DNA from 4 places in the Streptomyces liliifuscus genome. Region 1 is predicted to be linked to each of the others. Evidence: riboswitches for the same ligand, from Rfam matches in the RefSeq annotation. Region 1 holds a riboswitch; each other region holds the start of a gene.

Evidence for each region. Region 1 has a riboswitch for cobalamin ahead of JEQ17_RS16390 (ribonucleoside-diphosphate reductase subunit alpha). Riboswitches for the same ligand answer to the same signal wherever they lie in the genome.
Region 2: another riboswitch for cobalamin. It lies ahead of JEQ17_RS32385 (prenyltransferase/squalene oxidase repeat-containing protein); the one in region 1 lies ahead of JEQ17_RS16390 (ribonucleoside-diphosphate reductase subunit alpha).
Region 3: another riboswitch for cobalamin. It lies ahead of JEQ17_RS35730 (cobalamin biosynthesis protein); the one in region 1 lies ahead of JEQ17_RS16390 (ribonucleoside-diphosphate reductase subunit alpha).
Region 4: another riboswitch for cobalamin. It lies ahead of JEQ17_RS39400 (ABC transporter substrate-binding protein); the one in region 1 lies ahead of JEQ17_RS16390 (ribonucleoside-diphosphate reductase subunit alpha).

What each region holds. Positions count from the first base shown of each region.
Region 1 covers NZ_CP066831.1:3,886,637-3,893,890, reverse strand. The annotation lists gene JEQ17_RS16390 (ribonucleoside-diphosphate reductase subunit alpha) at 1-1,691, opposite strand, end outside; cobalamin riboswitch at 1,831-1,971, opposite strand; gene JEQ17_RS16385 (GNAT family N-acetyltransferase) at 2,034-2,552, opposite strand; gene JEQ17_RS16380 (nucleoside hydrolase) at 2,660-3,649, opposite strand; gene mctP (monocarboxylate uptake permease MctP) at 3,781-5,406, opposite strand; gene JEQ17_RS16370 (DUF3311 domain-containing protein) at 5,403-5,714, opposite strand; gene JEQ17_RS16365 (YbdD/YjiX family protein) at 5,873-6,085, opposite strand; gene JEQ17_RS16360 (carbon starvation CstA family protein) at 6,057-7,254, opposite strand, start outside.
Region 2 covers NZ_CP066831.1:7,515,793-7,523,046, reverse strand. The annotation lists gene JEQ17_RS32410 (TetR family transcriptional regulator) at 1-564, shown strand, start outside; gene JEQ17_RS32405 (ferredoxin) at 742-975, opposite strand; gene JEQ17_RS32400 (aldehyde dehydrogenase) at 978-2,435, opposite strand; gene JEQ17_RS32395 (MBL fold metallo-hydrolase) at 2,658-3,683, shown strand; partial or broken gene JEQ17_RS32390 (phosphotransferase) at 3,746-4,039, opposite strand; cobalamin riboswitch at 4,096-4,225, shown strand; gene JEQ17_RS32385 (prenyltransferase/squalene oxidase repeat-containing protein) at 4,375-5,652, shown strand; gene JEQ17_RS32380 (SCO2322 family protein) at 5,649-6,344, shown strand; gene JEQ17_RS32375 (energy-coupling factor transporter transmembrane component T) at 6,357-7,254, shown strand, end outside.
Region 3 covers NZ_CP066831.1:8,288,938-8,296,191, forward strand. The annotation lists gene JEQ17_RS35725 (cobyric acid synthase) at 1-300, opposite strand, end outside; gene JEQ17_RS35730 (cobalamin biosynthesis protein) at 297-1,253, opposite strand; cobalamin riboswitch at 1,352-1,495, opposite strand; gene JEQ17_RS35735 (hypothetical protein) at 1,617-1,838, opposite strand; gene JEQ17_RS35740 (inorganic phosphate transporter) at 1,852-3,093, opposite strand; gene JEQ17_RS35745 (lysozyme) at 3,268-4,011, opposite strand; gene JEQ17_RS35750 (class II aldolase/adducin family protein) at 4,208-4,918, shown strand; gene JEQ17_RS35755 (alpha/beta hydrolase) at 5,279-6,415, shown strand; gene JEQ17_RS35760 (hypothetical protein) at 6,683-7,254, shown strand, end outside.
Region 4 covers NZ_CP066831.1:9,116,423-9,123,676, forward strand. The annotation lists gene JEQ17_RS39395 (TIGR03767 family metallophosphoesterase) at 1-977, opposite strand, end outside; cobalamin riboswitch at 1,209-1,395, shown strand; gene JEQ17_RS39400 (ABC transporter substrate-binding protein) at 1,463-2,488, shown strand; gene JEQ17_RS39405 (FecCD family ABC transporter permease) at 2,485-3,498, shown strand; gene JEQ17_RS39410 (ABC transporter ATP-binding protein) at 3,498-4,427, shown strand; gene JEQ17_RS39415 (hypothetical protein) at 4,556-5,317, shown strand; gene JEQ17_RS39420 (SixA phosphatase family protein) at 5,314-5,907, shown strand; gene JEQ17_RS39425 (YigZ family protein) at 6,016-6,642, shown strand; gene JEQ17_RS50265 (serine/threonine-protein kinase) at 6,991-7,254, shown strand, end outside.

The sequences.
Region 1 (7,254 bases):
TCGGCGGACGCCTCGTACGCGGCGAGCATGACGCGCTCGGCGATCCGGGTGGAGAGCGCCTTGGCCTCGGCGGAGTCGAAGGGCAGCCGCAGCTTGAAGAGGACGTCCTGCAGACCCATCGCGCCCAGGCCCACCGGCCGCCACTTGGCGTTGGAGCGGCCCGCCTGCTCGGTCGGGTAGAAGTTGATGTCGACGACCCGGTCCAGGAACGTGACGGCCGTACGGACGGTCGCGTCCAGCCGCTCCCAGTCGATGACGTCGGTGGCCCCGGGGTCCGTGTCGACGAAGGCGCCCAGGTTCACCGAACCGAGGTTGCAGACCGCCGTCTCGCCGTCGTCCGTGACCTCCAGGATCTCCGTGCAGAGGTTGGAGGAGTGGACCGTGTGGCCGGGCAGCGCGGTCTGGTTGGCCGTGCGGTTGGCGGCGTCCTTGAAGGTCATCCAGCCGTTGCCGGTCTGCGCGAGGGTGCGCATCATGCGGCCGTACAGATCGCGGGCCGGGATGGTCTTCTTGGCGAGCCCCTGGTCCTCCGCCTTGCGGTAGGCGGCGTCGAACTCCTCGCCCCACAGGTCGACCAGCTCGGGCACGTCGGACGGCGAGAACAGCGACCACACGCGGTCCTCGTTCACCCGGCGCATGAACTCGTCCGGGATCCAGTGCGCGAGGTTCAGGTTGTGCGTACGCCGGGCGTCCTCACCGGTGTTGTCGCGCAGCTCCAGGAACTCCTCGATGTCGGAGTGCCAGGTCTCCAGGTAGACCGCGGCCGCGCCCTTGCGCCGGCCGCCCTGGTTCACGGCGGCCACCGAGGCGTCGAGCGTCTTCAGGAACGGGACGATGCCGTTGGAGTGTCCGTTCGTCCCGCGGATCAGGGAACCGCGCGAGCGGACACGGGAGTACGCGATGCCGATGCCGCCCGCGTGCTTCGAGAGACGGGCCACCTGGTGGTAGCGGTCGTAGATGGAGTCCAGCTCGTCCAGCGGGGAGTCGAGGAGGTAGCAGGACGACATCTGGGGGTGCCGCGTACCGGAGTTGAAGAGCGTGGGGGAGGACGGCAGATAGTCCAGGCGGCTCATCAGCCGGTACAGCGCGGCCACTTCGTCGACGGACCTGGCCGAGTCGTCCTCGGCGAGACCGGCGGCGACACGCAGCATGAAGTGCTGGGGAGTCTCGATGACGGACCGCGTGATCGGGTGCCGCAGCAGATACCGGCTGTGCAGCGTGCGCAGGCCGAAGTAGCCGAAGCGGTCGTCGCCCTCGAGGTCGATCAGCGCGTCCAGACGGGCCGCGTGGGTCCGTACGAACTCGGCGGTGCGGTCGGCGATCAGGCCCTCGCGGTGGCCGACCGCGACGGACTCGGAGAAGGACCTGACCCCCTGCGAGGCGGCCTCCTCGGCGATGCCGATCGTCAGCAGACGGGCGGCCAGCTTCGAGTACACGGGGTCCTCGGAGATGAGGCCCGCGGCCGACTCCGTGGCCAGCTCGCGCAGCTCCGCGGTGATCCCGTCGGCCCCGACGGAGGACCGGCCGCGCAGCGCGGCGGCGGCGACCTTGCCGGGATCGGCGTCGGGAAGGTCGGCGGTGAGGTCGGTCAGGGTCCGCAGCAACACGGTTCCCGGTCCGTCGGCCTCGGCCCTGTCCTGCTGGTACTGGGGCGCTTTCGCTGAGACCGGATCGGCTGGCGCGATGGTCACGTGGGGCTCTCCCTCGCTCGGCACGGGGCCTGCGGGGAGAGGGGTTCGGGGCACACGGGGGTACACGCTCTGCGCAGCGGTACGCCGCGTCCACCGGCCCACTCCGCGAGGCCCGGACGTCATGGCACCCGGGCCGGGTGGCCTGGGCACGCTGTCGACAGGTCCTCGGACTGACCAGGCGCACGGCTCTCCTCAGGGGACAGACATGCACAAGTACACCGTTGCGGGACAGTTCCGGATTCGCACCGGATTCCCCTGCGGCGACAGCGAGCATGAGCATACATCTTGTGCCGGGCTCGGGAAGCACCCCCACATCTTGTGTCGTGTCGGCTTCGGAGGGTGTCAGAGTGTCAACTCGTAGGTGAGCAGCATGATGTCGTCGAGGTCCGGGATCGGGTTCCAGTCGCGGTCCGGGGCGCGGGTGAAGCCGAGGCGTCCGTAGATGCGATGGGCGCTGTGCATGGTGCGCTGGGTGGACAGCACGACGCGTACACAGCCGTCCGTGGCCCGGGCACGCTCGACGCAGGCGCGCACGAGGGCCTCGCCCGCCCCGTGCCCGCGGGCCTCCTTCGCGACCGCCAGCATCCGTATCTCGGCCTCGCCCTCGCGCGCGATGTCGGCCATCGGTCCGCCGGACGGGACGAAGGTCACGCCGCCGACGACCCGCTCGGCCGCGCCCGTCCCCACCACGGCCACCAGTACGTCGGCCGCGGCGGCACGCTTCGCCACGTCCCGCAGCTCGCCCAGATACTCGTCGCTCTCCCCGAAGTCGAGGAGCCCGTCGCCGAGATAGGCCTGCGCGGTGATCTCGCCCACAGCCTCGTACTCCTCGGGCCTCGCCCGTCTGATCACGATGGTCATGCCTGGCAGTGTGCCCGAGGGGTACGACAAAGGGCTGCCGAGTTTCTCGCGCACCGGTGCCGGGGACGACGTCGCGTCGGTGCCAGGGACGTCCGAGGGGGGCGGGCTCAGCCCACGGCGGGCCACTGCGGGAGGGTCGTGACGAAGTCCTTCGTGAAGTCGCGTGGGCCCGGGCCGAGGGCCACGCGGCCCATGTGGCGGGTGCGGGCGGTCAGGGCGGGCGACTCGGTGTAGTAGTTCCGTTGGGCGGCCGAGGGGACGAACACGGTCTGGCCGCGGGTGAGTTCGCTGGCGCACTCGACGACGACGGCTCCCTCCGCGAGCGTCACGAACGACTCGTCCGCGCACACGCCCACGGCGAGCGGGTCGTGCAGCGGGCAGGAGTCGCCTCCGCCGTGGCGGCGGTAGGAGTCGATGTAGACCCGCAGCAGCCGGGCCGCGAGCGCCGCGCCCGCCCCCGCCGCCTCCAGCGCGGCGAGGTCGGCGGGGCCGAAGAGCCAGCGGTGCGAGGCGTCCAGGTCGACCATGGTGAACGGGATGCCCGAGGAGAGCACCACCTCGGCGGCGTCCGGGTCCGCCCACATGTTGAACTCGGCGACCGGGGTGATGTTGCCCGGCACCTGCGCGTTGCCGCCCATGAACACGAACTTCCGCACGCGGTGGGCGAAGGCCGGGTCCTCCAGGAGTGCGATGGCCACGTTGGTGAGCGGGCCGGTGGCGCACACGGTCAGCTCGCCCTCGTGCTCCCGGGAGAGCCGCAGCAGTGCCTGTGCGGAGGACTCCGTCAGGTGCCCGGCGGTCGAGTCGGGCAGCGTCTCCTGGCCGAGGCCCTCGGGGCCGTGGAAGTGGGCGGCGGCCGTGTACGGGAGACGGGTGAGGGGGCGGGCCGCTCCGCGGTGGACCGGGACGTCGGTGTCGATGCGGAGGGCTCTCGCCAGGGCGCGGGCGTTGCGGTAGGTCTGCCCGGCGGGGAGGTTGCCGCCGACGGAGGTGTAGGCCCGGAGGTCCCACCTGCCCGTGCCGAGCAGGTACTGGAGAGCCACGGCGTCGTCTATGCCGGGGTCACTGTCGAGGACGATCGGCGCGCGAGCGGTCACGCCGACCAGCGTAACCGCGGATTGCCGTGTGGCCAGGGGGAGTTGTCGGGTGCGGGCCCGGTGGGGGCTTGTCGCGCAGTTCCCCCGCACCCCTGGATACCCAGGGGCGCGGGGGAACTGCGCAGCGGGGGTTAGTGGTTGGCCCCCGCCGTGGCCGGCGGCAGCTCGACCTGGACTCCCTTGTCGCCCGCGTCCGCCGTGTAGTCCTCGGGGGACGTCTCGTCGATGCCCTCGGGCGCCTTGAGGGCCTTGAGGGCGAAGGTCAGGACGACCGTCACGACCACGTTCAGGACGAACGCCGTCAGACCGATGTAACCGATCTCCCCGATCCCGGGAATCTCCTTCGAGGAACCACCGAAGTGCTTCTGCGTCGGCGAGGCAACTCCGTACGCAGCCACCGTCCCGTACAGCATCCCGACCGCCCACCCGGCGAGCAGCGCCCACCGGTGGAACCACCGGGTGAACAGCCCACCGACCAGCGCCGGGAACGTCTGCAGGATCCAGATCCCGCCCAGCAGCTGGAAGTTGATGGCCACCGTCTTGTCCATGGTCAGGACGAAGACCAGCGCACCCACCTTCACGAGCAGCGAGACCAGCTTGGAGACCTTGGTCTCCTGCGCCGGCGTCGCGTCGGGCCGGATGAAGTCCTTGTAGATGTTGCGGGTGAAGAGGTTCGCCGCCGCGATGGACATGATCGCGGCCGGCACGAGCGCACCGATACCGATCGCCGCGAAGGCAACTCCCGCGAACCACGCGGGGAACATGTCCTCGAAGAGCTGCGGGATCGCCAACTGCCCGTTGGAGACCTTGACTCCGGCCGCGATCGCCATGAACCCGAGCAGCGCGAGCAGGCCCAGCATCAGCGAGTACAGCGGCAGGATCGTGGTGTTGCGCCGGATCACCTCACGGCTGCGCGACGACAGCGTGGCCGTGATCGAGTGCGGGTACATGAACAGGGCCAGCGCGGAGCCCAACGCCAGCGTGGCGTAGGTCCATTGGCCCGCCTCACCCGGTGCCAGCGCACCGCGCGGCGCGCCCGTCGCCGGGTTGGTCTGGCTGTACGCCTCGCCCGCCTTGGCGAAGATCTCGTCGAAGCCGCCCAGCTTGATCGGGATGTAGATGATCGCCACCGCGATGACGATGTAGATCAGCGTGTCCTTCACGAACGCGATCAGGGCGGGTGCGCGCAGACCGGACGAGTACGTGTACGCGGCCAGCACACCGAAGGCGATGAGCAGCGGCAGGTCCTTGACGAACCAGTTGGTGTCCTCGCCGCCGCCGACGCCCATCACGTCCAGGACGGCCTGGATGCCGACCAGTTGGAGCGCGATGTACGGCATCGTCGCGAGGATGCCCGTCACCGCGACGGCCAGCGACAGGCCCTTCGAGCCGAAGCGGCCGCGCACGAAGTCCGACGTCGTCACGTACCCGTGCTTGTGCGAGACCGACCACAGGCGGGGCAGGAATGTGAAGATCAGCGGGTAGACGAGGATCGTATACGGGACGGCGAAGAAGCCGGCCGCGCCCGCCGCGTAGATCGCCGCCGGGACCGCCACGAACGTGTAAGCCGTGTAGAGGTCGCCGCCTAGCAGGAACCAGGTGACCCAGGTGCCGAACGACCGTCCGCCCAGGCCCCATTCGTCGAGACTCTCGGTCTCGGCCCTGCGCCAGCGCGCGGCCAGGAAGCCCATGACCGTGACGGCCAGGAAGAAGAAGATGAAGACGGCGAGTGCCACGCCGTTCACGCCGTCGTTCATGCGGACGCGCCCTCCTTCTGGGACTTGCGGGCGCGCTGGTCACGGTTCCACAGCTTGTACGCGACCATCGTGAGTGCGGTCGAGATGAACACCCACAGCATCTGGTACCAGTAGAAGAACGGGATGCCGATGAAGGCCGGGTCGACCTTCGCGTACGAGCCGACCCAGAGCATCGCCACGAACGGCGCGATCAGGCAGACGGCGATCACCACGCGGACCGGTGTGACGACAGGCGGTGTCACGACCGGCGGGGTCGCCACCGGTGGTTTCCCTTCGGGCGCTCTTGGCGCATCCGGCGCTTCAGACATACTGCGGCTCCGTCCCCTCACTGATCACCTGTGCAACGCGCAGGAAATCTAAGGGACGGTTCCGCTTTATGGAACCCCCGTCCGCATAACGGATATGGCGTTCCGCTCACGGCCGCGGGCTGTCGAGCACGGAGCCCGACAGCCCGCGGACATGGCGCTCAGCAGCAGCGGAAGCCCTGCCGGGGGTCCTCTTCCTGACGGTCCGTGCGCATCCGCTCGAACTCCCGCCGCGACGGTACGACCGCCTCGGGGTGCCCCTCGCGCACATGCGCGACATAGCGGTCGTACGCCGATTCGTCGGTGAGCTCCCGTACGTACCAGCGCACGCCCCTGACCGTCCGGCTAGCCGCCCGGAGCAGCGCCGACCGCATCGCGTTCCTCCTCCTTCTCCTCCTTGGTCGGGAACAGCCCGGCCGGGGCGACGATCTTCGACTCGACATACGGCGACTCGCTGAGCGTGGAGAGCGCGGGACGGCGTATGTGCCGGATGCACACCCTCGTCGAGTCCGCGATCACGATCACGATGAGCAGGGCGAGGACTGCGGACAGGACGCCGTCGACTGTGGAGTTCGTGACGATCGTGTGCATGTCGTCCATGCTCTTGGCGGGCGCGATGAGCTCGCCCCGGTCGATGCCGTCCTGGTAGACCGAGCGCTGCTTGAAGAAGCCGACGCGCGGGTCGCTGGAGAAGACCTTCTGCCAGCTCGCGGTCAGCGTCACCGTGGCGTCCCAGGCGAGCGGAATCCCCGTGATCCAGGCCCATTTGAGGCGTCCGGACTTCACCAGCAGGGTCGTGCAGACGGCCAGGGCGACCGCCGCGAGGAGCTGGTTGGAGATACCGAAGATCGGGAAAAGCTGGTTGATCCCGCCGAGCGGTTCGTGGACGCCGACCCACAGGAAGTAGCCCCAGAGACCGCAGACGATCGCGCTCGTGATGACGAGTCCGGGCTTCCAGCTCACATTCTTGAAGGGTTTGTAGATGTTTCCCAGCGTGTCCTGGAGCATGAAGCGGCCCACGCGGGTGCCCGCGTCGAGCGCGGTCAGGATGAACAGCGCCTCGAACATGATCGCGAAGTGATACCAGAACGCGCGCAGACCGCCCCCGGTGACCTCGGAGAAGATCTCCGAGACGCCGATCGCGAGGGTGGGCGCGCCACCGGTCCGCGACAGCAGGGACGCCTCCTCGACGTTCTTCGCCGCGGCGGCCAGGTCCTCGGGGGAGATCTGGTACCCCCAGCTCCCCACCACCTGCGAGGCGTTCTGGACCGTGTCCCCGATGACACCCGCCGGCGCGTTCATCGCGAAGTACAGACCCGGGTCGATGATGGACGCCGCGATCAGCGCCATCACGGCCACGGACGACTCCATGAGCATGGAGCCGTACCCGATCATCCGGACCTGCGTCTCCTTCTGGATCATCTTCGGCGTGGTACCGGAGGAGATGAGGGAGTGGAAGCCGGACAGGGCCCCGCACGCGATGGTGATGAAGACGAACGGGAAGAGCGAACCGGCGAAGACCGGCCCGTCCCCGCGCGTGGCG
Region 2 (7,254 bases), 3.6 Mb from region 1:
CGCCAGGAGGCGCGGCGGCGGCGCATCCTGCACGCGAGCGCACAGCTGGCGAGCCGGGGCGGCTTCGACGCGGTGCAGATGCGGGAGGTCGCGGAGTCGTCCCAGGTGGCCCTGGGCACGCTCTACCGCTACTTCCCTTCCAAGGTGCATCTGCTGGTCGCGACGATGCAGGACCAGCTCGCCCATATGCACGGGACGCTCCGCAAGAAGCCGCCGGCGGGCGACACGGCGGCGGAGCGGGTGGCGGAGACGCTGATGCGCGCCTTCCGCGCCCTTCAGCGCGAGCCGCATCTCGCCGACGCGATGGTCCGCGCCCTGACCTTCGCCGACCGCAGCGTCAGCCCCGAGGTCGACCAGGTCTCCCGCCAGACCACGGTGATCATCCTCGACGCGATGGGCCTCGACGACCCCACCCCCGCCCAGCTCTCCGCGGTCCGCGTCATCGAACACACCTGGCACTCGGCCCTCATCACCTGGCTCTCCGGCCGAGCCTCCATCGCCCAGGTCAAGATCGACATCGAAACGGTGTGCAGACTGATCGACCTGACGTCAACGGACGACTGACGGCCCCGCAAGGGGCGCGGGGCCGCATCGATGTGCGACTCCGCCGCGCCCAGTAGCCGACGGCCGCACCCACAGCCCCGTAAGGGGCGCGGGGCTGTATCGACATGCGGCTCCGCCGCGTGGGCGCGCTCAGCCCCCACCGGCCGGCAGCCGAACACGCGCCCCCTCCACCAGGACTCACTCCTCCGGCGGAAACACCGCCTCCCCGCTCCCCAGCAAGGTGATCATGATCGCCTCCACCGGACACCCCTCCGCCGCCTCCAGGACCTTCTCGTTGGCGTCGGACTCCGGGTCCGCCGGGTGGGACTGCATGGCGGAGTCGAGGTGGAAGGCGGTGGGGGCGAGGTGGGTGCACTGGGCCGAGCCGATGCAGAGGGAGCGGTCGACCTCGACGTGCCAGCGGTCGCCCATCCTCAGGCCTCCCAGCCCGCCGGCAGGTGGATCATCTTGTGCTCCAGATACTCGCTGTAACCCTCGGGACCGAACTCGCGCCCCAGGCCGGAGTTCTTGTAGCCGCCGAAGGGACCGAGCATGTCGAGGCTGAAGGTGTTGACGGAGTACGTGCCGGTACGGACCTGGCGGGCCACGTCGATGCCACGGGCCACGTCGCCCGTCCAGACGCTGCCGCTCAGCCCGTAGTCGGAGTCGTTGGCGATCTTGACCGCCTCGGCCTCGTCGCCGTACGGGAGCAGACAGATCACCGGCCCGAAGATCTCCTCGCGAGCGATCCGCATGGAGTTGTCGACGTCACCGAAGAGCGTCGGCTCGACGTACCAGCCGCGGTCGAGGCCCGCCGGACGCCCGCCGCCCGTGAGGATCTTGGCGCCCTCCTCCTGGCCGATGCGGATGTAGTCGAGGTTGCGCTGCTGCTGCCGTTGCGCGACCAGCGGGCCCACCTGGGTCGCCGGGTCCAGCGGGTCGCCGACCACCAGCGCCCCCGCCGCCGCGGCGAACGCCTCCGCGAACTCGTCGTAGCGCGACCGCGGCAGCAGGATGCGGGTCTGCGCCACGCACGCCTGGCCGTTGTTCATCCAGGCCGCCGAGACGATGCCCGGCACGGAGGTCTCGATGTCCGCGTCCGGCAGGACCACCGCCGCCGACTTCCCGCCCAACTCCAGTGTCACGCGCGTGAGATTGCGCGAGGCGACCTCCATGACCCGCCTGCCCGCGGCGACCGAACCCGTGAAGGAGACCTTGTCGATTCCGGGATGCCCGACCAGGTACTCGCTCACCTCACGGTCCGCCGGCAGGATCGAGAGCACTCCCTCCGGCAGCCCGGCCTCCTTCGCGATCTCGCCGAGTATGTACGCGTCGAGCGGCGACTCCGGCGAGGGCTTGAGCACGACCGTGCAGCCGGTCAGCAGCGCGGGCGCGAGCTTGGCCGCCGCCACGAACTGCGGGACGTTCCAGGGGGCGACGGCCGCGACGACCCCGACCGGCTCGCGCCGCACGAGGATCTTCCCGAGCACTCCGTCGCGCGTCTCCTCGTACGTGAAGTCCCGCGCGACGGTGATCGCCGCGTCCCACACCATCATCGCGCCGAGGGCCTGTGCGAGGACGCTCCAGGAGTAAGGGGAGCCGTTCTCGGAGGAGATGACACGGGCGATCTCCTCGTGGCGTACGGCGATCGCGTCCTTGATCCGGGTGACGACCTCGATGCGCTCGTCGAGGGACATCCGCGGCCAGGGGCCCTCGTCGAACGCGGTCCGCGCGACCGCGACGGCCCGGTCGACGTCCGCCCGCGAGGCGTGCGGCACCCGGCCGATGACCTCCTCGGTGTGCGGGGAGATCACCTCGATCACGTCCTGGCCCAGGGGAGCGGCCAACTCCCCGCCGATGAACAGCTGTCCGTGTTCCACGAGCTCGGTCATGGCCGACTGCCTCTCCGCAGGACATTTCTGACGGTGCATCAGACTGACGGTTCATCAGACATGACGACACTGGAACTGATACCAGTTCTAGTTGGAGGAGTCCACGGACCTCACATCACTTCACCGCGCCCGCGATCCGTCGCGCCGACCCGATGAGTGACTTGGGCTCCCATTGGAACTGGTTCTAGTTATAGTGGCCGGGAGTCGGCGACAGGGGAACCCATGGCACAGGTGACCGATCACGGCGGCGGCGTACGGTCCGTCGAGGTTCCCATCCCGGACAATCCACTCGGAACGACACTCGTGTACGTCGTGGACACCGACCGCGGGCCGGTGCTGATCGACACGGGCTGGGACGATCCGGCGTCCTGGGACGCACTCGCCGAGGGGCTCCTGGCGTGCGGGACGTCCGTCGCGGAGATCCACGGAGTGGTGATCACCCATCACCACCCGGACCACCACGGCCTGTCGGGCAAGGTACGGGAGGCGTCCGGCGCCTGGATCTCGATGCACGCCGCCGACATCTCGATCGTACGGCGGACGCGCGGGACCAGGCCCGGGCGCTGGTTCACGTACATGGCCGACAAGTTGACCGCCTCGGGCGCTCCCGAGGAGCACGTGGCGCCGATGCGCACGGCCCGTTCCCGTATGTTCCCCGGCGCCTCCCCCGCGCTCCCCGACCGCGAGATCGTCCCCGGCGAGCTCCTCGACCTCGCCGGCCGCCGCCTGCGCGCGATCTGGACGCCGGGCCACACCCCCGGCCATGTCTGCCTCCACCTGGAGGAGGCCCATCCGGCCCAACTCCCGGGCCACGGACGCCTGTTCTCCGGCGACCACCTCCTGCCGAGGATCACCCCGCACATCGGCCTGTACGAGGACCCGGACGACGAGACCGTCGCCGACCCGCTCGGCGACTACCTCGACTCACTGGAACGGATCGGCCGCCTCGAACCGGCCGAGGTCCTCCCGGCCCACCTGCACGCCTTCACCGACGCCCCCTCCCGCGTAAGGGAGTTGCTGGACCACCACGAGTCCCGCCTCACCGACCTCCGCTCCCTCCTCGTCACCCCGCTCACCTCCTGGCAGCTCGCCGTCCGCATGGAGTGGAACCGCCCGTGGGACGACATCCCCTACGGATCGAGGAACATCGCCGTCTCGGAGGCGGAGGCCCACCTGCGCCGCCTGGTGAAACTGGGCCACGCGGAAGCGGTACCGGGCAGCGATCCGGTGACGTACGTGGCCGTTTGAACCCGCCCTCCCCGGACGCCATGGCATGTCCGGGGACTCGGAGTGGTCGGTCCTGGTGACTACAGCCGCTCCATCACGAGGTCGGTGCGCGCGTCCGCCGCCCGCACGCGCGGCACGGGATAGCCGTGACCTCGTACGTACTCCATGACGGCCGCCTCGGCCTGCGCGTCCCCGTAGCCGTCCCGGTACCGGCGCAGCACCCACGCCCCGCCGCCGGGACCATCGCCGAGGCCGTCGCAATCGTCGAGGCCACCCTGGCCATCGTGATCGTCGTGGCCGTCGTGGCCGTCGAGCGCGTAGACATCCGCCGTACGTCCCGATCCGAGCAATCGCCCGGCCCCCGCGGGTATCCCCATGGGCAGAAGCCACCCGGAGCCGTCCGGCCTCACAGGCAGCTCCACAGGCGGCCCTCAGGGTCTTGCTACGGGCCGGTACAGTGAGCGGGTCGTCATCACAGTCGTACGGGGGGAAGCCGGTGCAAATCCGGCGCTGACCCGCAACCGTGTGCCACCCGGTCGACCGGCCGATCAGTCGATCAGCCGATCGGGGTGGCGAGCCGGATTGCCTCGTACGGAAGTGACCGGCTCGCGTCACCGGGTCCGCCGGTGACCGGCACCGTCGAGGCATACGGAGCCGAGCCGCCCGGGTTCTGGGCTGCCTGGCTCCTTGACAGGGAAAGGCACCACCGATCATGTTTGTCCGCCGCAGCGCAGCGGTACTGGCCGCCACCGCCGTGATCGGTACGGCGTTCGCGCCCGCCGCCCTCGCCGACGAGTCGCCCGGCGCGACCCCCTCCCAGGCGTTCCCCTCCGCCCTGTACGGCAGCACCGACCCCACCTACGACGGTGTCTGGCGGCAGTCGCTCGCGCTGCTCGCCCAGGACACCGTGGGGGTGAAGCCCACGAAGCAGGCCGTCGACTGGCTCACCGGCCAGCAGTGCGAGAGCGGGGCCTTCGCGGCCTACCGCCCCGACCCGAGCACGAAGTGCGACGCCAAGACCAAGGTCGACACGAACAGCACAGCCGCCGCACTGCAGGCCCTGGAGGCTCTCGACGCGAGCGACGCCGTGACCGGCGCGGCCGTGAAGTGGCTGAAGTCCGTACAGAACAAGGACGGCGGCTGGGGCTACTTCCCCGGCACGCCCAGCGACACCAACTCGACGTCCGTCGTGATCGGGGCGCTCGACGCCGGGGACACCGACCCGAAGGACCTGCCCTCGAAGGACGACCGGACGCCGTACGACGCCCTGCTCGGGCTCTCCGTCCCCTGCGACGAGAACGGCGGCGGCGCCTTCGCCTTCCAGCCGGACAAGAAGGGCAAGCTCGCGGCGAACGCGGACGCCACGGCGGCCGGGGTGCTGGGTGCGCTCGGCGAGGGCCTCGACACCGATCCCGACCAGGACGGCGCCGACAAGGCCTCTCCGAAGGCGTCCCGGTGCGAGGGCGGCGACTCCCTCACGATCGAGGACGCGGCGGCCAACGGCGCCCTGTACCTCGCGGGCGCGGTCGCCAAGAACGGCTACCTGAAGTCCTCGCTCCCCGGCGCCGAGGACCAGCCCGACTACGGCAACACCGCCGACACGGTCGTCGCGCTCGCCGCCGCCGGCCGCACGGCCGACACCGAGAAGCCGCTGGCCTGGCTGGAGAAGAACTCCGGTACCTGGGCGGCGAAGAGCGGCCCGGCGGCGTACGCGCAGCTGATCTTCGCGGCGAACGCCACCGGCACGGACCCGCGTGCCTTCGGCGGCGCCGACCTCGTGAAGCAGCTCGGCGCGACCGGCCCCGCGGCGGCGTCCACCGACGCCTCCACCGCCCCGGTCGACGGCAAGGACGACAAGGACGAGAAGGACACCGCCTCGGACGAGGACGACGGCGGGGTCAGCCTCTGGTGGATCATCGGGGTCGGCCTGGTCGGCGGTATCGGCATCGGTTTCCTCCTCAGCGGCCGTAACAAGAAGCAGCAGCCGTGACCTGCCGCCGCCTGGTTCTGCCGGTCCTGTGTCTCCTGCTCGCCGTCCTCGGCACGGCGGGGCAGGCCCAGGCGGTCGGCTACCGCTACTGGTCCTTCTGGGACCGGAACTCCACCGCCGGTACGGCCGATACAGCCGATACGTGGGTGTACGCGACCCAGGGGCCGTCGACCGCGCGGCCCTCGGACGGTGATGTCCAGGGGTTCCGTTTCTCGGTGAGCGAGGACTCCAAGGACTCGGCGAAGCCGCGCGGGGCGGCCGACTTCGCGACGATCTGCGCGAAGACGCCCGCGCGGGAGGGGTCCAAGCGGGTCGGCCTGGTCCTCGACTTCGGCACGGCCGCGGACGCCCCGGCCGGCTCGACCCCGCCCGGCCCCCGCACGGCCTGCGCCCGCATCGACGAGGACGCCACGACCGCGGACGCCCTCGCCGCCGTCGCCAAGCCCCTCCGCTACGACACCAACGCCCTGCTCTGCGCCATCGCGGGCTACCCGAGCACGGGCTGCGGCGAACCGGTCTCGGGCGACCGCCCGACGGCTTCGACCTCACCCGGCGCGGAGACGGAGAGCAAGTCCGGCGCCGAGAAGGGGGACGGGGACGGCGGCCCGTCGTTGGGCCTGATGGCCGGGATCGCCGCGGTGGCGGCACTGGCCACGGCAGCAACCTGGCAAGCCCGCCGCCGCCGCGACTGACGGGCCCGCACAATGACCACGAACAACAACGACAAGCCCCAGCCCCCCGCTTCCACAGCTACCACTGCTGCTGCCGCTACTGCCGCTACCACTGTGGGCAGGTGTTCCGCAGGGCGATGGGGGTCCCCCCGCTCGAGCGAAGCCGAGAGTGGGGGAGGGTGGGCACAGCCACAGACTCCGGGTGCCCGATCCAGAAAAGTTCAACGCAGACTGACCGCGCCGCAGGCAACCAGAACCAACGCAATCCACCCAGGCGCCTGGTGGCTCTGGGCCCTGGGCCTGGGCACAGCCGCCTCCCGCACAACGAACCCCCTCCTCCTGGCCCTCCTCATCGGCGTAGCCGGCTACGTGGTGGCGGCCCGCCGAACAGAGGCCCCCTGGGCCCACTCCTACGCGGCCTTCGTGAAACTCGCCCTGGCCGTCCTGGTGATCCGCCTCGCCTTCGCAGTAGCCCTCGGCTCCCCCATCCCCGGCACCCACACCCTCCTCACCCTCCCCGAACTCCCCCTCCCGGACTGGGCAGATGGCATCCGCATCGGCGGCCGAGTCACCGCTGAAGGCCTCGTCTTCGCCCTCTACGACGGCCTGAAACTCGCCACCCTCCTCATCTGCGTAGGCGCGGCGAACGCCCTCGCGAACCCGGCCCGCCTCCTCAAATCCCTGCCAGGAGCCTTGTACGAAGCGGGAGTTGCCGTAGTGGTGGCCCTCACCTTCGCCCCGAACCTGATCGCGGACGTGCAGCGCCTGCGCGCCGCCCGGCGCCTCCGCGGCCGCCCGGACAAGGGCCTGCGCGGCCTGCTCCAGGTCGGACTCCCGGTCCTGGAGGGCGCGTTGGAGAGGTCCGTCTCCCTCGCGGCGGCGATGGACGCACGCGGCTACGGCCGAACGGCGGACGTACCGCCCAGCGTCC
Region 3 (7,254 bases), 4.4 Mb from region 1:
CATCAGGACGACCTGGCTGCTCCGGTCACTGCCGGGCTTGAGCAGCACGGGATTCATGAGCGCGGTCGGCTCCACGCGCGCGGCCTGCGCCTGCATGGCCTGCGCCCGCCCGATCTCGGCGCCCTCCCGCGTGACGAACGAGTTGAGCGACATGTTCTGCGCCTTGAAGGGCGCCACCTTGACGCCCTGCCGCACCAGCCACCGGCAGATCCCGGCCGTCACGACACTCTTGCCCGCGTCGGAGGTGGTACCGGCGACGAGCAGCCCGCCACCCGTTCCCCCGCTCGTTCCCCGGCTCATGACGTACGCCCCTTCGCGCGAAGGCCGTTGACGAGCAGCCGTCCGGCGACACTCACGCCGAGCGCGAGCCAGCCCACGCGCCGCGAGAGCCGTACGGCCCGCTCGATGTCCTCGACCTCCACGGCCCGTCCTTCACCGTTGAGGACGGGCCGCTGCTCGACCCGTCCCGCGTACGAGAGCGTCCCGCCCAGCCGCACGCCGAGCGCCCCCGCGAACGAGGCCTCGACGGGCCCGGCGTTGGGGCTCGGGTGCTTGGCGGCATCCGCACGCCAGGCGCGTACGGCCCCGCGCGGATCGCTTCCCGCGGCGGTCGCGAGGACGGCGGTGAGCCGTGCCCCCGGCCATCCCGCGACATCGTCGAGCCGCGCGGAAGCCCAGCCGTACCGCCGGTACTTGGGTGACCTGTGCCCGACCATCGCGTCGAGCGTGTTCACGGCACGGAATCCGACCAGCCCCGGCACACCGGCCGCGGCACCCCACATGAGGGCGCCCACGACGGCGTCGGAGGTGTTCTCGGCGACGGACTCGACGACGGCCCGGGCGATCCCGTCGGCGTCCAGCGCCTGTGGATCCCGCCCGCACAGATGAGGCAGCCGCTCCCGGGCCACCTCGATGTCCCCGGCGGCCAGCGCCCCGCCGATGGCGCGGGCCTCCCGCCCGAGGGAAGTCCCGCCGACGACGGACCAGGTGGCGGCGGCGGTCAACGCGACGGACCCGGTACGCGAGGCACGCACGCAACGGCCGGCGAGCGCGGCGAGTCCGGTGGCACCGCCCACACAGACGGCGGTGTGCAGCGCGCCCCACCCCCGGTGGTCCCGCCACAGCACCCGCTCCACGGCACCCGCGGCCCGTCCGAACGCGGCGACCGGATGCCCCCGGCGGGGATCGCCGAGCAGCAGGTCACCGAGAAGGCCGGCGGCGGCGCCGTACGCGAAGACGCGATCGGCACGCATCGGTTCAGCCGACCGTCAGGTCGGGCACAACCGTCGCTGGAAAGGCACTTGGGCAGCCGCGCATGGCGATTTGTCCTCACTCAGGGTGTCCGCGCCCTGGTTCGACGAGACCGGCGGCGAGAGTTCCTGGCTCCCGGGGTGTCGATTCCCCGGTAACAGTGGCGGGACCGCGCCGGATTCGCACCGGCTTCCTCTCCTGCCGCCGTACATGGCTCCGGCAGTCCACCACGCCCACGAACACCCGTCAACTTGCTGTTGACCTGCGACGGGAGAGTGTGCTGAGGCCCACACACGGACACGACTCCGCCCCGCCGACCGGGGGTCGGCGGGGCGGAGTCGTGCGTGACGGAGGTGCCGTACGCGTCAGGCGACGATCAGATAGATGCCGTACGCCACCGCCGCCGCGCACGCGGCGAAGCAGGCGTACGCGCCCGTGACCGCGAGGCTCGCGGTGCCGCCCTGGGCGGAGGCCGACTCGCGCTTGGAGAGGCCGACGATGCCGAGGGTGAAGAGGCCCACGAGGGCGACGGTGACGATGAGGCTGACTCCGAAGACGGAGCCGAGGGCTGCCCAGTCGATCTTCATGCTTGTGGGTTCCTTACACCGTGGCCGTACGGGCGGGCTCGGTGGCGTCCGGGCCCGGGATGGTGGTCTTGAGGTCGTCGGCCGCGGCGACCGTGCCCGCCGGCGGCGGGGTGACGGCGGCGATGGCGGTGGTCACGACGCCCGCGGGCTCGCCGTCGACATCGTTCACGTTGTCGACGGTGACGGGCTGGCGGCGGGAGAGCGTCCAGATGACCGCCGAGCCCGCGATCAGCAGCGCGCCGGTGAGGACGATGCCCCAGGTGCCCTGCTTGGTGAGGAACTCGGCGCCCGCGCCGACCAGTCCGGCGGCGGGGAGCGTGAGGCCCCAGGCGACGAACATCCGGGTCGCGGTCGACCAGCGGACGACGCCGCCCTTGCGGCCGAGGCCCGAACCCATCACGGCGCCGGAGCAGGACTGGGTGGTGGAGAGCGAGAAGCCGAGGTGCGAGGAGGCCAGGATGACCGTCGCGGCGCTGGTCTGGGCGGCGAAGCCCTGCGGCGGCGCGAGGTCGGTGAGGCCCTTGCCCATGGTGCGGATGATGCGCCAGCCGCCCAGGTAGGTGCCCAGCGCGATGGCGATACCGGCCGAGACGATGACCCACATGGGGGGATTCGACCCGGGCGCGAGCACACCGCCGGTGACCAGGGCGAGCGTGATGATGCCCATGGTCTTCTGCGCGTCGTTCGTGCCGTGGGCCAGCGAGACCAGGCCCGCGGAGGTGATCTGGCCCGCGCGGTAGCCCTTGGAGGTCGCCTGCTCACCGGCCTTGTTGCTGATGCGGTACGTCAGCCGGGTGGCGAGCATCGCGGCGAGGCCGGCCACCAGCGGCGCGGCGATCGCGGGGAGCAGGACCTTGGTGACGACGGTCGAACCGTTCACCGACGACCAGCCGGCCGACATGACCGCGGCACCGATCAGGCCGCCGAACAGTGCGTGGGAGGAGCTGGAGGGCAGACCCAGAAGCCAGGTCAGCAGATTCCACAGAATGGCGCCGACGAGCGCCGCGAAGATCACTTCGGTGCGGATGCCCTCTTCGTTGATGATGCCGCCGGAGATCGTCTTGGCGACCTCCACGGAGAGGAACGCACCGACGAGGTTCAGCACGGCGGACATGGCCACCGCCGTCTTGGGCTTCAGGGCACCTGTCGAGATGGTCGTCGCCATCGCGTTGGCTGTGTCGTGGAAACCGTTCGTGAAATCGAACACGAGAGCGGTGACGATCACGATTCCGAGGAGGAGCGTGATGTGTTCCATTTACCCAGGCTTCTCTTGGACGTCAGTGGCACAGGGACCGTAGGCAACCTGGATGAACGGAAGATGAACTGAGGGGGGCGGCAGGGTGGCCCAATGGAGGTGCCGCCACTCCGCTTGTGTCGGAGTGGCGGCAAGTGGTCTCGAACAGAGGCGGAATCCAGGGGTCCGCTACCCCTACTGTCCCCTCGCGAACGTCCTGAGCTGATTCAGGGATCCGTTGAAGAGATTCTGGTCACCCGGCAGACTGCCGCCGTTGTCGTACTGCCAGAAGGTCCAGAAGTTCCAGCCGGACGGCAGCGACCCCGCCGTCGAGCTGTAGCGGGCCAGCCACAGCGGATGGTTCGCGGCGAACGCGGCGCTGTTGCCCGTGCACATCTTCCACCAGTTGTAGTTGGTGTAGATCACCGGCCGGCGGCCGGTCTGCCGCTTCACCTCGTTGCTGAAGGCCTTGATCCAGCTGACCATCCTGGTCTTGCTCAGGCCGTAGCACTTCTTCTTGCCGTACGGGTTGTACTCGATGTCCAGCGCGGGCGGCAGCGTCCAGCCGTCCGCGCGCCAGCCGCCGCCGTTGCGCACGAAGTACGCGGCCTGTGTCGTCCCCGAGGACTTGTGCGGCAGCGCGAAGTGGTACGCCCCACGGACGATGCCCGCGCCGCGCGCCCCGTTGTACTGCTGGTTGTAGTAGGGATTGCGGTACGTGTGCGATTCGGTGGCCTTCACGTAGACGAACTTGGCGCCTTTGCTCTTCGCACTCGACCAGTTGACGTTCTTCTGGTGCGAGGACACGTCGTGGCCCTTGGGCTTGGCGGCCGCCGAGGCCGGCACCTCGGCGAGGGCGGTGCCGCCGAGCGCCAGCGTCGCCACGGAGGCGGCGACGAACCGGGCGCGCTGAAGGGACGGTTTGCGATCACGAGCCATGTTTCCCCCCGGAATGGCGACGTGCACGAAAAATCTCCCAGAGGTTACTGGAAGATCCTTGGAAGCCCGTCGCATGCCGGTCATTCGCTCCCGGCAGGCGATTCATGCCCTTGTGCGACCTTTCGGATGCGTCGGTCGCGCCCTAAAGTGCCCCGCCCGCCCCTGGGTTGAGCTGCGCGGCTGGCAGGATCGCGGCATGGCTGAGCAGCGGCGGGACGCAGGAGACGGACGGGACTCGGGGGAGCGGGACGCGCCCCCGGCGCGGGAGGCGCTGGAGCGGGCGTGGGACGACCTCGTGGCGACGGCCCGCCGGACGGCGGACGAGGGTCTGGTCGTCGGCACATCGGGCAACGTCTCGGTACGCGTGGGCGACACCGTCCTGGTCACGCCGAGCGGAGTGCCGTACGACCGGCTGGCCCCCGAGGACCTCTGCGGGGTCTCCCTCGACGGCCGGCAGGTGCTCGGTTCACTCGTTCCGACAAGCGAACTGCCCATGCATCTGGCGGTCTACCGTGCCACCGACGCGCGGGCGATCGTCCACACCCACGCGGTGCACGCCACGGCCGTCTCGACCCTCGTCGAGGAGCTGCCGCTCATCCACTACATGGCCGCCGCGCTCGGCGGTCCCGTCCGTGTGGCCCCCTACGCCACCTACGGCACGGAAAAGTTGGCCGAGAACATGCTCCGGGCCCTCCGGGACCGCACAGCCTGTCTCCTCCAGAACCACGGCACCCTCACATACGGAGCCTCCCTCCCCCAGGCCTACGACCGCACAGCCCAACTGGAATGGATGTGCCACCTCTGGCTGACAGCCTCATCCCTCCCCGGACACGCCCCCACGCTCCTGACCGGGGAACAGGTGAACGAGGTGGGCGAACGGCTGAGGGGGTATGGGCAGCGGCCGTGACGGGGGAGGACGGTGACCGTGATTGGGGGAAGCCGGTGGCGGTGGCGGTGGCAGGGGAGGCGGGCGGGTGCTGACGGTAACCGGGTGTGGGCGGTGGAGGCGGCCGGTGCGGTCGCTGACCTGACCGTCCGGGTACGGCCGCCGACGTGACCGGCTGCGCCCGCCGATCCCACCGGCTGCGCCCGCTGCCTGATCGTCGCCGCCGCGGTGCTGACGTGGTTGGTCGCCGAGGTGAACGACGCTCGCGTCGTCGGTCCCGCAGCCGTGGTGCTCAGCCGATACGCACCATTCCGGCCGTGCCGAATCCACATTCGCCCCATTTGACTGGCCGACAACGGGTTCCGTCAGGAGACTGGACCCGTGCGCACCGTGAATCCGACGGCAGCAGCCGTCACCGTCGCCATAGCCGGCGCAGCCACCGTCGCCGCCACGGTGGCGGCGGGCCGCTTCGCCAGCGACGCCGCTCTCAAGGCGCCGCCGGGCAAACCGCTGCCCACCGAACCCCGCCTCACCGTGCACTCCACGGCAGCGGGACAGATCACCCTGACCCGCGCCCTGGCCTCGCGGCGACCGGGCCTGTACGGCCTCGGCGGCGACGGCAGCCACGCGGTCGTCGGCCCGCTCCTGAACGCCGCCCCGCACTCCGCCGACACGGTCGTACGCCGTCTGGAACGGGTCACGCACGGCACCCTGGAAGCCGGGGACAAGGTGTGGTTCACCCCGGGCGTGCACATCGGCAACCCGAGCTCCGCCCTCGGCCTCGACCACGCCGACGTGGACGTCCCCGGCGAACTCGGAGCCCTGCCCGCCTGGTTCGTGCCCGCCGCCCGCGACACCTGGGTGATCACCGTGCACGGCCTCGGCGCCACCCGCGAACACCCCATGAACGTCATGGAGTTCCTGCACCGCCACCAGTTCCCCGTACTGGACCTCGCCTACCGCGGCGATCTCGGCGCGCCCCGCTCTCCCGACGGCCTGAACCACCTCGGCGAGACCGAGTGGCGCGACCTGGACGCGGCCATCCGCTACGCCGTGCGCTACGGCGCCGAACGGGTCGTCCTGCACGGCTGGTCGACCGGCGCGACCATGGCCCTGCGCGCCGCGGCCCACTCGGCCGTGCGCGAGAGGATCTCCGGCCTCGTCCTGGACTCGCCCGTCCTCAGCTGGGAGACCACGCTGCGCGCCCTCGCCACGGCCCGCCGCACCCCCGGCGCCCTGCTGCCGCTGGCCGTCCGCGCGGCTCAGGGCCGCACAGGGCTGCACGGCGACCGCATCGAGGGCGCCGCCGACCCCGAACGGCTCAAGGTGCCGATCCTCGTCCTGCACGGCCCGGACGACACGGTCGCCCCCTGGGGCCCTTCACGCCGCCTCGCCGAGCGCCGCCCCGACCTCGTCACCCTGCACACGGTCCGGGGCGCCCCGCACGGCGCCATGTGGAACGCCGACCCGGCCGGCTACGAAGAGGCCCTCCGCCGCTTCCTCACCCCCCTGATGTAGCGACCTCGTCCAGCGACCTCGTCGAGCGACCGCGTTCGGTGACTTCATCCAGAGCTTCGTCCAGCGAGCTCATCTCCTGACGCGGCCCTCTCCCCGTCCGCTGCCGGGGTGCCCGTTCCACCCGGTCCCGGACGTTCCGTTTAACTCCGTACCACCTACCCGTTCACGCCCCGGGAGCGCCCGCGGGGACCGGTGCGCAGGCCACCCCTGTGGCCCCTTGTGGCATTCCGTTTGGGTTTTCGGACCGTCAACCGGAAGACTGCCCCCGTGACGTCCCGTATCCCGCGCGACTCCAGGCTCCGACTCGTCCGCCCGCGAACCCTGGCCGCCGCCCCCCGAGCGATGACCCAGAGGCCCACGCGCCGACCCGCACCCCGCCCGCCGGAGGGCACACCGGCACCCGCGGAACTCGCCCGCATGGCGCGCTCCGTACTCGCCGGCGCGGCCCGTGTCGCCCGCTGGGCCGACGCCGTCCTGAGCTCCGCCAAGGACCGCGAGGGCACCGCTTCCCGCGGCACCCCCGAGGGCACCGGCACACTCTCCGACGCGACCGCTCAACGGGCCGCCACCGATCTGGCCCTGACCCCGGCTCAGGTCCGCGCGGACTGGGACACCGCACGACTCGCGGGCCTCGTCGAGGTGCACGGCGGCATCGCGCGCCCCGGCTGGCGACTGCGCGCCTGGAACCGCGACGACAGCGCCGTGCTGCGCGGCTGGGTCGCCCTCTTCGACGCCTGGTCGATCGCCCACCCCGGCCCCGACGGACGCGAGCCCGCCGCCGTCGCCGAGGTCGTCTCCGCGATGCCCCAGGTCCTCTCCTTCCTCCAGCTTTCCGCGGG
Region 4 (7,254 bases), 5.2 Mb from region 1:
AGCAGCTTGCGGGAGCCGACGGCGTAGTCGCCCAGCGCGGGCGACAGACAGCCGCCGGGTATGTCGTCGTGGTTGCCGACCGTGGAGTACCAGGGAATGTCGAGCCCCGGGCTGGTCACGGGCCGTATCGCGGCGTCGAGGAAGCCGGGGATACGGGGCAGCCCACGCCGCTTGTCCAGGTCGCGCAGGGCCGCGTCGTCCGGGTGCCAGTAGAGGGGCAGACCGGAGTTCTGGACGCCCTCGTACGCCGTCGGATCCCCGGTGTTGGGAGTGATCCTGCCGCCGCTCATCAGCGTGAGGAACCACTCCAGTTCGATCGCGGAGTTGTTGTCGATGTTGTCGCCCGTCGTCATCACGAACGCGGGCGCGAGGCCGGTGTACGGGCCCCCGCCGAGCGCGTTCACCTGCTCCACGAGCGCCACCGCCCCCGCCACCGTCAGCGCCTCCTGGGCCCGCCACGCGGCAGGCCTGCGCGACCGCAGGAACTCGGTGCGCAGCGGGTTCTGCACGTCGGTGAGGTGCAGGTCGGTGAACTGCACGAAGCACGCGAGCGGTGTGCGCCGGTCCTGGCGGCCGACGGCGGCAGTCGCGAGATCTCCGCGTACGACCACGGGCCAGCCTGGGCCCGGGACGAGCCGTCGGTAGGTGTCGGCGTGCGCGTGGCCGCCGAGGCGGGCCGTCGTCTCCAGGGTGGTCGTTGCGTACGGGGCCGCGCGTCGCGGCGTCGGCCGTCGGGCGGCGGGGGCAGGCCGCGGGGCCGCGCTCTCCGACGCGGGCCGCACGGAGGGGGCCGGGCGCTGCCGTGGGAAGACGGCCGCCGCTCCTCCGGTCGCTCCCGCCGCGACGGCACCGGACGCGAGCAGAAAGCGACGACGGTTGATCGAGGATGCGGGCGGGGACGGGGACGGGGGCTGGGAAGCGGGTGTGGACGAGGGCGGGGGAGTGGATGCGGTCCCCGCCATTTCGGTCCCGGTCATGGGGCGGCCCTCCGGTGCCTCCGAGAGACTCAGCTAGCGGAACCACTCATTCAGGCCGCGGGGGCAGGGCTGTGGGCAGGGGTGTGGCGTGGCCGTGAACACCGCCGGAACAGGTGGAGCGGCTACTGGGGCCCGCCCTGCCGGTCTGTCCGCCGGTCTGCCGGTGATCCGTCCGCCGATCCGTCCATTGGTCTGTCCGCCGGTCCGTCCGTCGATCCGCGAGACCCGCCGTGATAGCTTGCCGAGGCCAGTCGAACCCATGTACGTGGGTCAGGGAATCCGGTGGGAATCCGGAGCTGACGCGCAGCGGTGAGGGTGACGGGCGTGGCATCGGCCACTGGACCGGAATGACGGTCCGGGAAGGCGCCTCGTCCGGGTGACCCCGAGTCCGAAGACCTGCTGGCGGCCTCCGCGGTCACGCGCCGACGGGGGAGCACCGTACGACCGGGCTCCGCGTTCGAGCCCTCGACGCCTGAGGAACTTCCGTGCCCGTCGCACGTCTTGCCCGTCCCGCTGCCCTCGTCCTGTCCGGGGCTCTCCTGCTGACCGGCTGCGGTTCGGGGGACTCGTCGTCCGACACGGACACCGGGGCCGCCGTCACCCTCGACAACTGCGGCGAGACCGTACGCGTCGAGTCTCCGCCCGAGCGGGCCGTGTCCCTCAACCAGGGCACCACCGAGATCATGCTGTCGCTCGGCCTCGCCGACCGCATGGCCGGCACCGCCACCTGGACCGACCCGGTGATGAAGGGCCTGGAGAAGGCGAACGCGAAGGTGGAGCGGATAGCCGACAACAACCCCTCCTTCGAACGGGTCCTGGACGCCGACCCCGACTTCGTCGCAGCCTCGTTCGTCTCGACGCTCGGCAAGGGAGGCGTGGCCACCCGGGACCAGTTCGAGAAGCTCGGCGTGCCCGCCTATGTCTCGCCCTCCGACTGCGTCGGCAAGGACAACGACTCGGGTGGCGACGGCGCGCGGACGAAGGCCCTCGGTATCGACGCCATCCACGGCGAAGTGCGCGACCTGGCCGAGGTGTTCGGCGTCGAGAAGCGGGGCGAGCAGCTCGTCGCCGACCTCAAGGAGCGGACGAGGAAGGCCACTTCGGGGATGGACGCCTCCGACGTCACTCTCCTGTACTGGTTCGCCAACTCCGACTCGCCCTACATGGCGGGCTGTTGCGGCGCGCCCGGCGTCATCACCCGGGCCCTCGGCGCGAAGAACGTCTTCGACGACACGCACGAGGAGTGGCCCCAGATCAACTGGGAGACCGTCGCCGACCGTGACCCCGACGTGCTCGTCATCGGCGACCTGACCCGCAAGTCGCAGACCGCCGAGTCCGCGAAGAAGAAGATCGAGTTCCTGGAGTCCGACCCGGTCACCAAGAACATGACCGCAGTCAAGAAGAAGCGGTACGTCCTGCTCAGTGGGCAGGCGATGAACCCGACCATCCGCACGGTCGAGGGCGTCGAGCAAGTCGCCTCCGCCCTGCGGGAGTTCGGGCTCGCCGGGTGACACGGCCGCGCCTGGGACTGCTCATCGCCGCGGGCGTCGGCCTGCTCCTCGTGTCCGTCGCCGTCGCGATCACCATCGGTCCCGCGGACATCCGGGTCGGTGACGTCTGGTCCGTGGTCGCGTCCCATCTCGGCTGGGGCAGCTCGGAGTTGACCCCGATCCGGGAGGGGATCGTCTGGGAGCTGCGCCTGCCGCGCACGCTCCTGGCGGCCGTGTGCGGGGCCGGACTCGCCGTGTGCGGCGCGGTGATGCAGTCCCTGCTGCGCAACCCGCTCGCCGACCCGTTCGTCCTCGGCGTGTCCTCGGGCGCCTCGACGGGCGCCGTGATCGTGGTCGTCCTCGGCGTCGGCGGGGGCCTGGTCTCGGTCTCCGCGGGCGCGTTCCTCGGCGCGGTACTGTCGTTCGGGCTCGTGCTGCTGCTCAGCCACACACTGGGCGGCGCGACGGACCGTGTGGTGCTGAGCGGGGTCGCCGCGATGCAGCTCTTCTCGGCGCTCACCTCCTTCGTCGTGATGACCGCAGCCGACGCCGAGACCACCCGCGGGGTGCTGTTCTGGCTCCTCGGTTCGCTGAGCGGGGTCGGCTGGACCGACGTCTGGGTGTGCTTCGCGGTGCTCGCGGTGACGCTGCTGGTGTGCCTCGGGTGCGCGCGGACGCTCGACGCGTTCGCCTTCGGCCAGGACGCCGCCGCGACCCTCGGGGTATCGGTGGCCCGTACGCGACTGGTGCTGCTGTGCGCCACGGCGTTGCTGACCGCCGCGCTCGTCAGTTCGGCGGGTGCGATCGGCTTCGTCGGTCTCGTACTGCCGCATGCGGCAAGGGCGTTGGTGGGGTCCGGGCACGCCCGGCTGCTGCCGGTCACGGCCCTCGCCGGAGCGGTGTTCCTGGTGTGGGTGGACACCCTGGCCCGTACCGTCCTCGATCCCCAGGAGGTACCGGTCGGCGTGGTGACCTCACTGATCGGCGTACCGGTGTTCGTGCTGGTGCTGTACCGGACGCGGAGGGCGTGATGACGACGGAGGACATCAAGAACACCGAGCGCACGCGGGCGGCACCGGGAACCGAGTCCGCGCGGGCGGCACAAGGAACCGCGCACACGCAGGCCGCACACGGGGTCGGCCCCGCGCAGGCCGCACAAAGGGCCGGGCACGCGCAGGCGGCACCCGGAGAAGGGCTCCGTGCCCACCGCGTCACGCGCACCGCCGACGGTCGTGTCATCCTCGACGGCGTCAGCATCACCCCGGCCCCCGGCACCACCGTCGGACTGCTGGGCCCCAACGGCTCCGGCAAGTCCACCCTGCTGCGCCTGCTGGCCGGCGTCCTCGCCCCCGCCTCCGGTGTCGTCACCCTCGACGGCAGCCCCCTCGCCGAACTGGGCCGCCGCGACATCGCCCGCCGTGTCGCCGTGGTCGAGCAACAGGCGGACACCCAGGTCGAGTTGAGCGTCCTGGACGTCGTACGGCTCGGCCGTACACCCCATCGCCGCGCCTGGACCCCCGCGTCCGAGGCGGACGAGCGGGCCGTACGTGACGCGCTGGACCGCACCGGCCTGACCGGACTCGCCCGCCAGTCCTGGCACACCCTCTCCGGCGGCGAGCGACAGCGCGTGCAGATCGCCCGAGCCCTCGCCCAGGAACCCCGCGAACTGCTCCTCGACGAACCGACCAACCACCTGGACATCCAGCACCAGCTCGACCTGCTGAACCTCGTCACCTCGCTCCCGGTCACCAGCGTCGTCGCCCTGCACGACCTCAACCTCGCGGCGATGTACTGCGACCAGCTCGTCGTCCTGCGCGAGGGACACGTCGTGGCCTGCGGCGGTCCGGGCGACATCCTGACGGAAGCGCTCATCGCCGAGGTGTACGGGGTCCGGGCCGCCGTCACACGGGAGGGCCCCGACGACCGGCCGCACGTGCGCTTCCTGGGCACCGTGAGCTGACCGGCGCACCGGCGGAGCGACCGGCGCGCCGGCGAATCGCGCTGGTCGCACCAGTGATTCGCGAACACGTGTCCGGAAATGGCGTCCGCCTCCCTGCGCCGGACCCCGTACGCGCCTACGCTCACCCCGTGCTGCGTATCACCGACGCCCGAACCGGCGAGCCCACGGACGCCACCCCCGCCCGCCGGGGCCTGACCCGCGTCGAGGCCCATGTGCCGCGCCCGGACACCACAGGCCTGCGCGTGCTTCTGGTCGCCGATGTCCTCGTACGCGCCCTGGAGATCAGCGGGACGCCCGTCTGGACCGTACTGACCGGCACAGAGGGGCGTACGGAACTCCGGGCCCGTGCCGCGGCGCTCGGCATCCGGCCGTTCGAGGACGAACGGGACAGCGGATCAGGCCTCGGCGAGGCCCAGGTACTGCACGTGTGCGCTCCGGAGGCCGGGTCGGCGGGCGGTGCGGGTGACGACAGTGAGACGGCGAACGGTCTGCGGGTCGAGGTCGCCCCGGCCGACGCCGAGAGCGGAGTGGCGGACGACGTCGAGCGCGCCTCGGCCCTGCGCCTCGCCCTGCTCGCGTGCCCCCGCCACGAACCCCTCCGGCTCGACGAGGCAGCCCTCACGGGCGCCGAGGACACCCTGCGGCGCTGGCGAGGCGCCGTCGCCACCTGGGCGACCCGGCCGTCCGGTCCCATCCCCGACCCCGTACGCCAACAACTGCGCGCCGCCTGGGAGGACGACCTGGACGTGCCCGCCGTACTCGCCGTGCTGCGCAAGGTGGAGACGTCGGGGACCGTCCCGGACGGCGCCCGCTTCGAGACGTACGCCTACGCGGACCGGCTCCTCGGGCTCGAACTCACCCGTGACATCGGCCGCGGGACCCCCTCGTGATCGCGCGCGCCGGAACGGGCCCGCTGCGCAGGCTGGTCGTCCTGCGGCACGCCAAGTCGGCCTGGCCGGACGGAGTCCCCGACCACGAGCGGCCACTCGCCCCGCGCGGGCGCCGCGACGCCCCGGCCGCCGGACGCGCGCTGGCCGACATCGACTGCCTGCCCGACCTGGCGCTCTGCTCCACCGCCGTACGAGCCCGGCAGACCTGGGAGCTGACCGCCGGACAGTGGGGCACACCGCCTCCCGTACGTCACGATCCGCGGCTGTACGGGGCCGACGTTCCCGAACTGCTCGAAGCGGTGCGCGAAGTGTCCACGCACACCAAGACGTTGCTGCTGGTCGGGCACAACCCCGGTCTGGAGGAGCTGGTGCTCACCCTGGCCGGCGACAGCCTCGACGACGCGCTGGACGACGTACGGACGAAGTTCCCCACGTCGGCGATCGCGGTCCTCGCCTGGCACGGCGACGACTGGGACTCCCTCGGCCCCGGCGCGGCACTGCTCACCGACATGATCGTGCCGCGGGGCCGGAAGCCGGGCCAGAAGCCGGGCCGGCAGGCGGGACGGACGCCGGGACCGAAGGGGAGCTGATCCCGGCTTGCCAGGAGAGCCGCCCGCGAGGAGAGCTGTTCGCGGGGAGACTTCGGTCGCGGCGGACCGGGCGGCCGCACGCGCGCGTGCAGCGCATACGCTGGCCCGATGCAGGACGAGTACCGCACGGTGGCCCGCGCAGGCGTGCACGAGACCGAGGTCAACCGCTCACGCTTCCTCTGCGCACTGGCGCCGGCGGCCACCGAACAGGAGGCCCAGGCCTTCCTCGCCGCCGTCCGCAAGGAGCACGCCGACGCGACGCACAACTGCTTCGCCTACGTCATCGGCGCCGACGCCTCCGTCCAGAAGGCGAGCGACGACGGGGAACCGGGCGGCACGGCGGGCGTCCCGATGCTCCAGATGCTGCTGCGGCGCGACATGCGGTACGTCGTCGCGGTCGTCACCCGCTACTACGGAGGCGTCAAACTCGGCGCGGGCGGGCTCATCCGGGCCTACGGCGGTGCGGTGGGCGAGGCCCTGGACACCCTCGGCACGATCACACGTAAACGCTTTCGTCTGGCGACCGTGACGGTCGACCACCAGCGGGCGGGCAAGGTGGAGAACGACCTGCGGTCGACCGGCCGCGAGGTGCGCGATGTGCGCTACGGGGAGGCCGTCACCATCGAGATCGGGCTGCCGGACGCCGATGTCGACGCCTTCCGGGGCTGGCTGGCCGACGTGACGGCCGGGACCGCCGGTTTCGAACTGGGCGGAGAGGCGTACGGGGACGCTTAGGGGCCCGGCGTATGGCTGCCGCCCTTCGGCCCGCCCGTCCCCCGGTCCGAACCTGCCAGGAGCGAACTTGCCGGGGGCCTCTAAAATAAGTCGACGGCATGACCACCGCGACGTCACAACTTCCCTACAGCAAGCGGTAATTCGAGCGTTTGCCCAGGTCCGCACTTCACGAACATCAGGCGTTTGATCATAATGTGCAGGGGCTGTGTCCTTCTCGGTCGGCGGCGTGGTCCGGCGAAATGTCCGGCCGTGGCCGGACCGTAGGACCCCGCCCCGACAGATCACGGATCGGACGGGGGCGTCGCCACTCCTCGGCCGTTCGCCAAGGACTAAGGAGTATCGGCCCTCATGCCACCACAGAACACGGCGTCGCCCGACGCGGGTGCCGAACGGCTGGTCGCCGGTCGCTACCGCTTGCTGTCCGTTCTCGGCGAGGGCGGTATGGGCACCGTGTGGCGCGCCCGCGACGAGGTGCTGCACCGCGAGGTCGCCGTCAAGGAGGTACGCGCTCCCGTCGGACAGGCAGTGGCGCAGGTCGAGCGGATGTACACCCGCTTGGAGCGGGAGGCCTGGGCGGCGGCGCGCATCAGCGCTCGCGGTGTGGTGACCGTC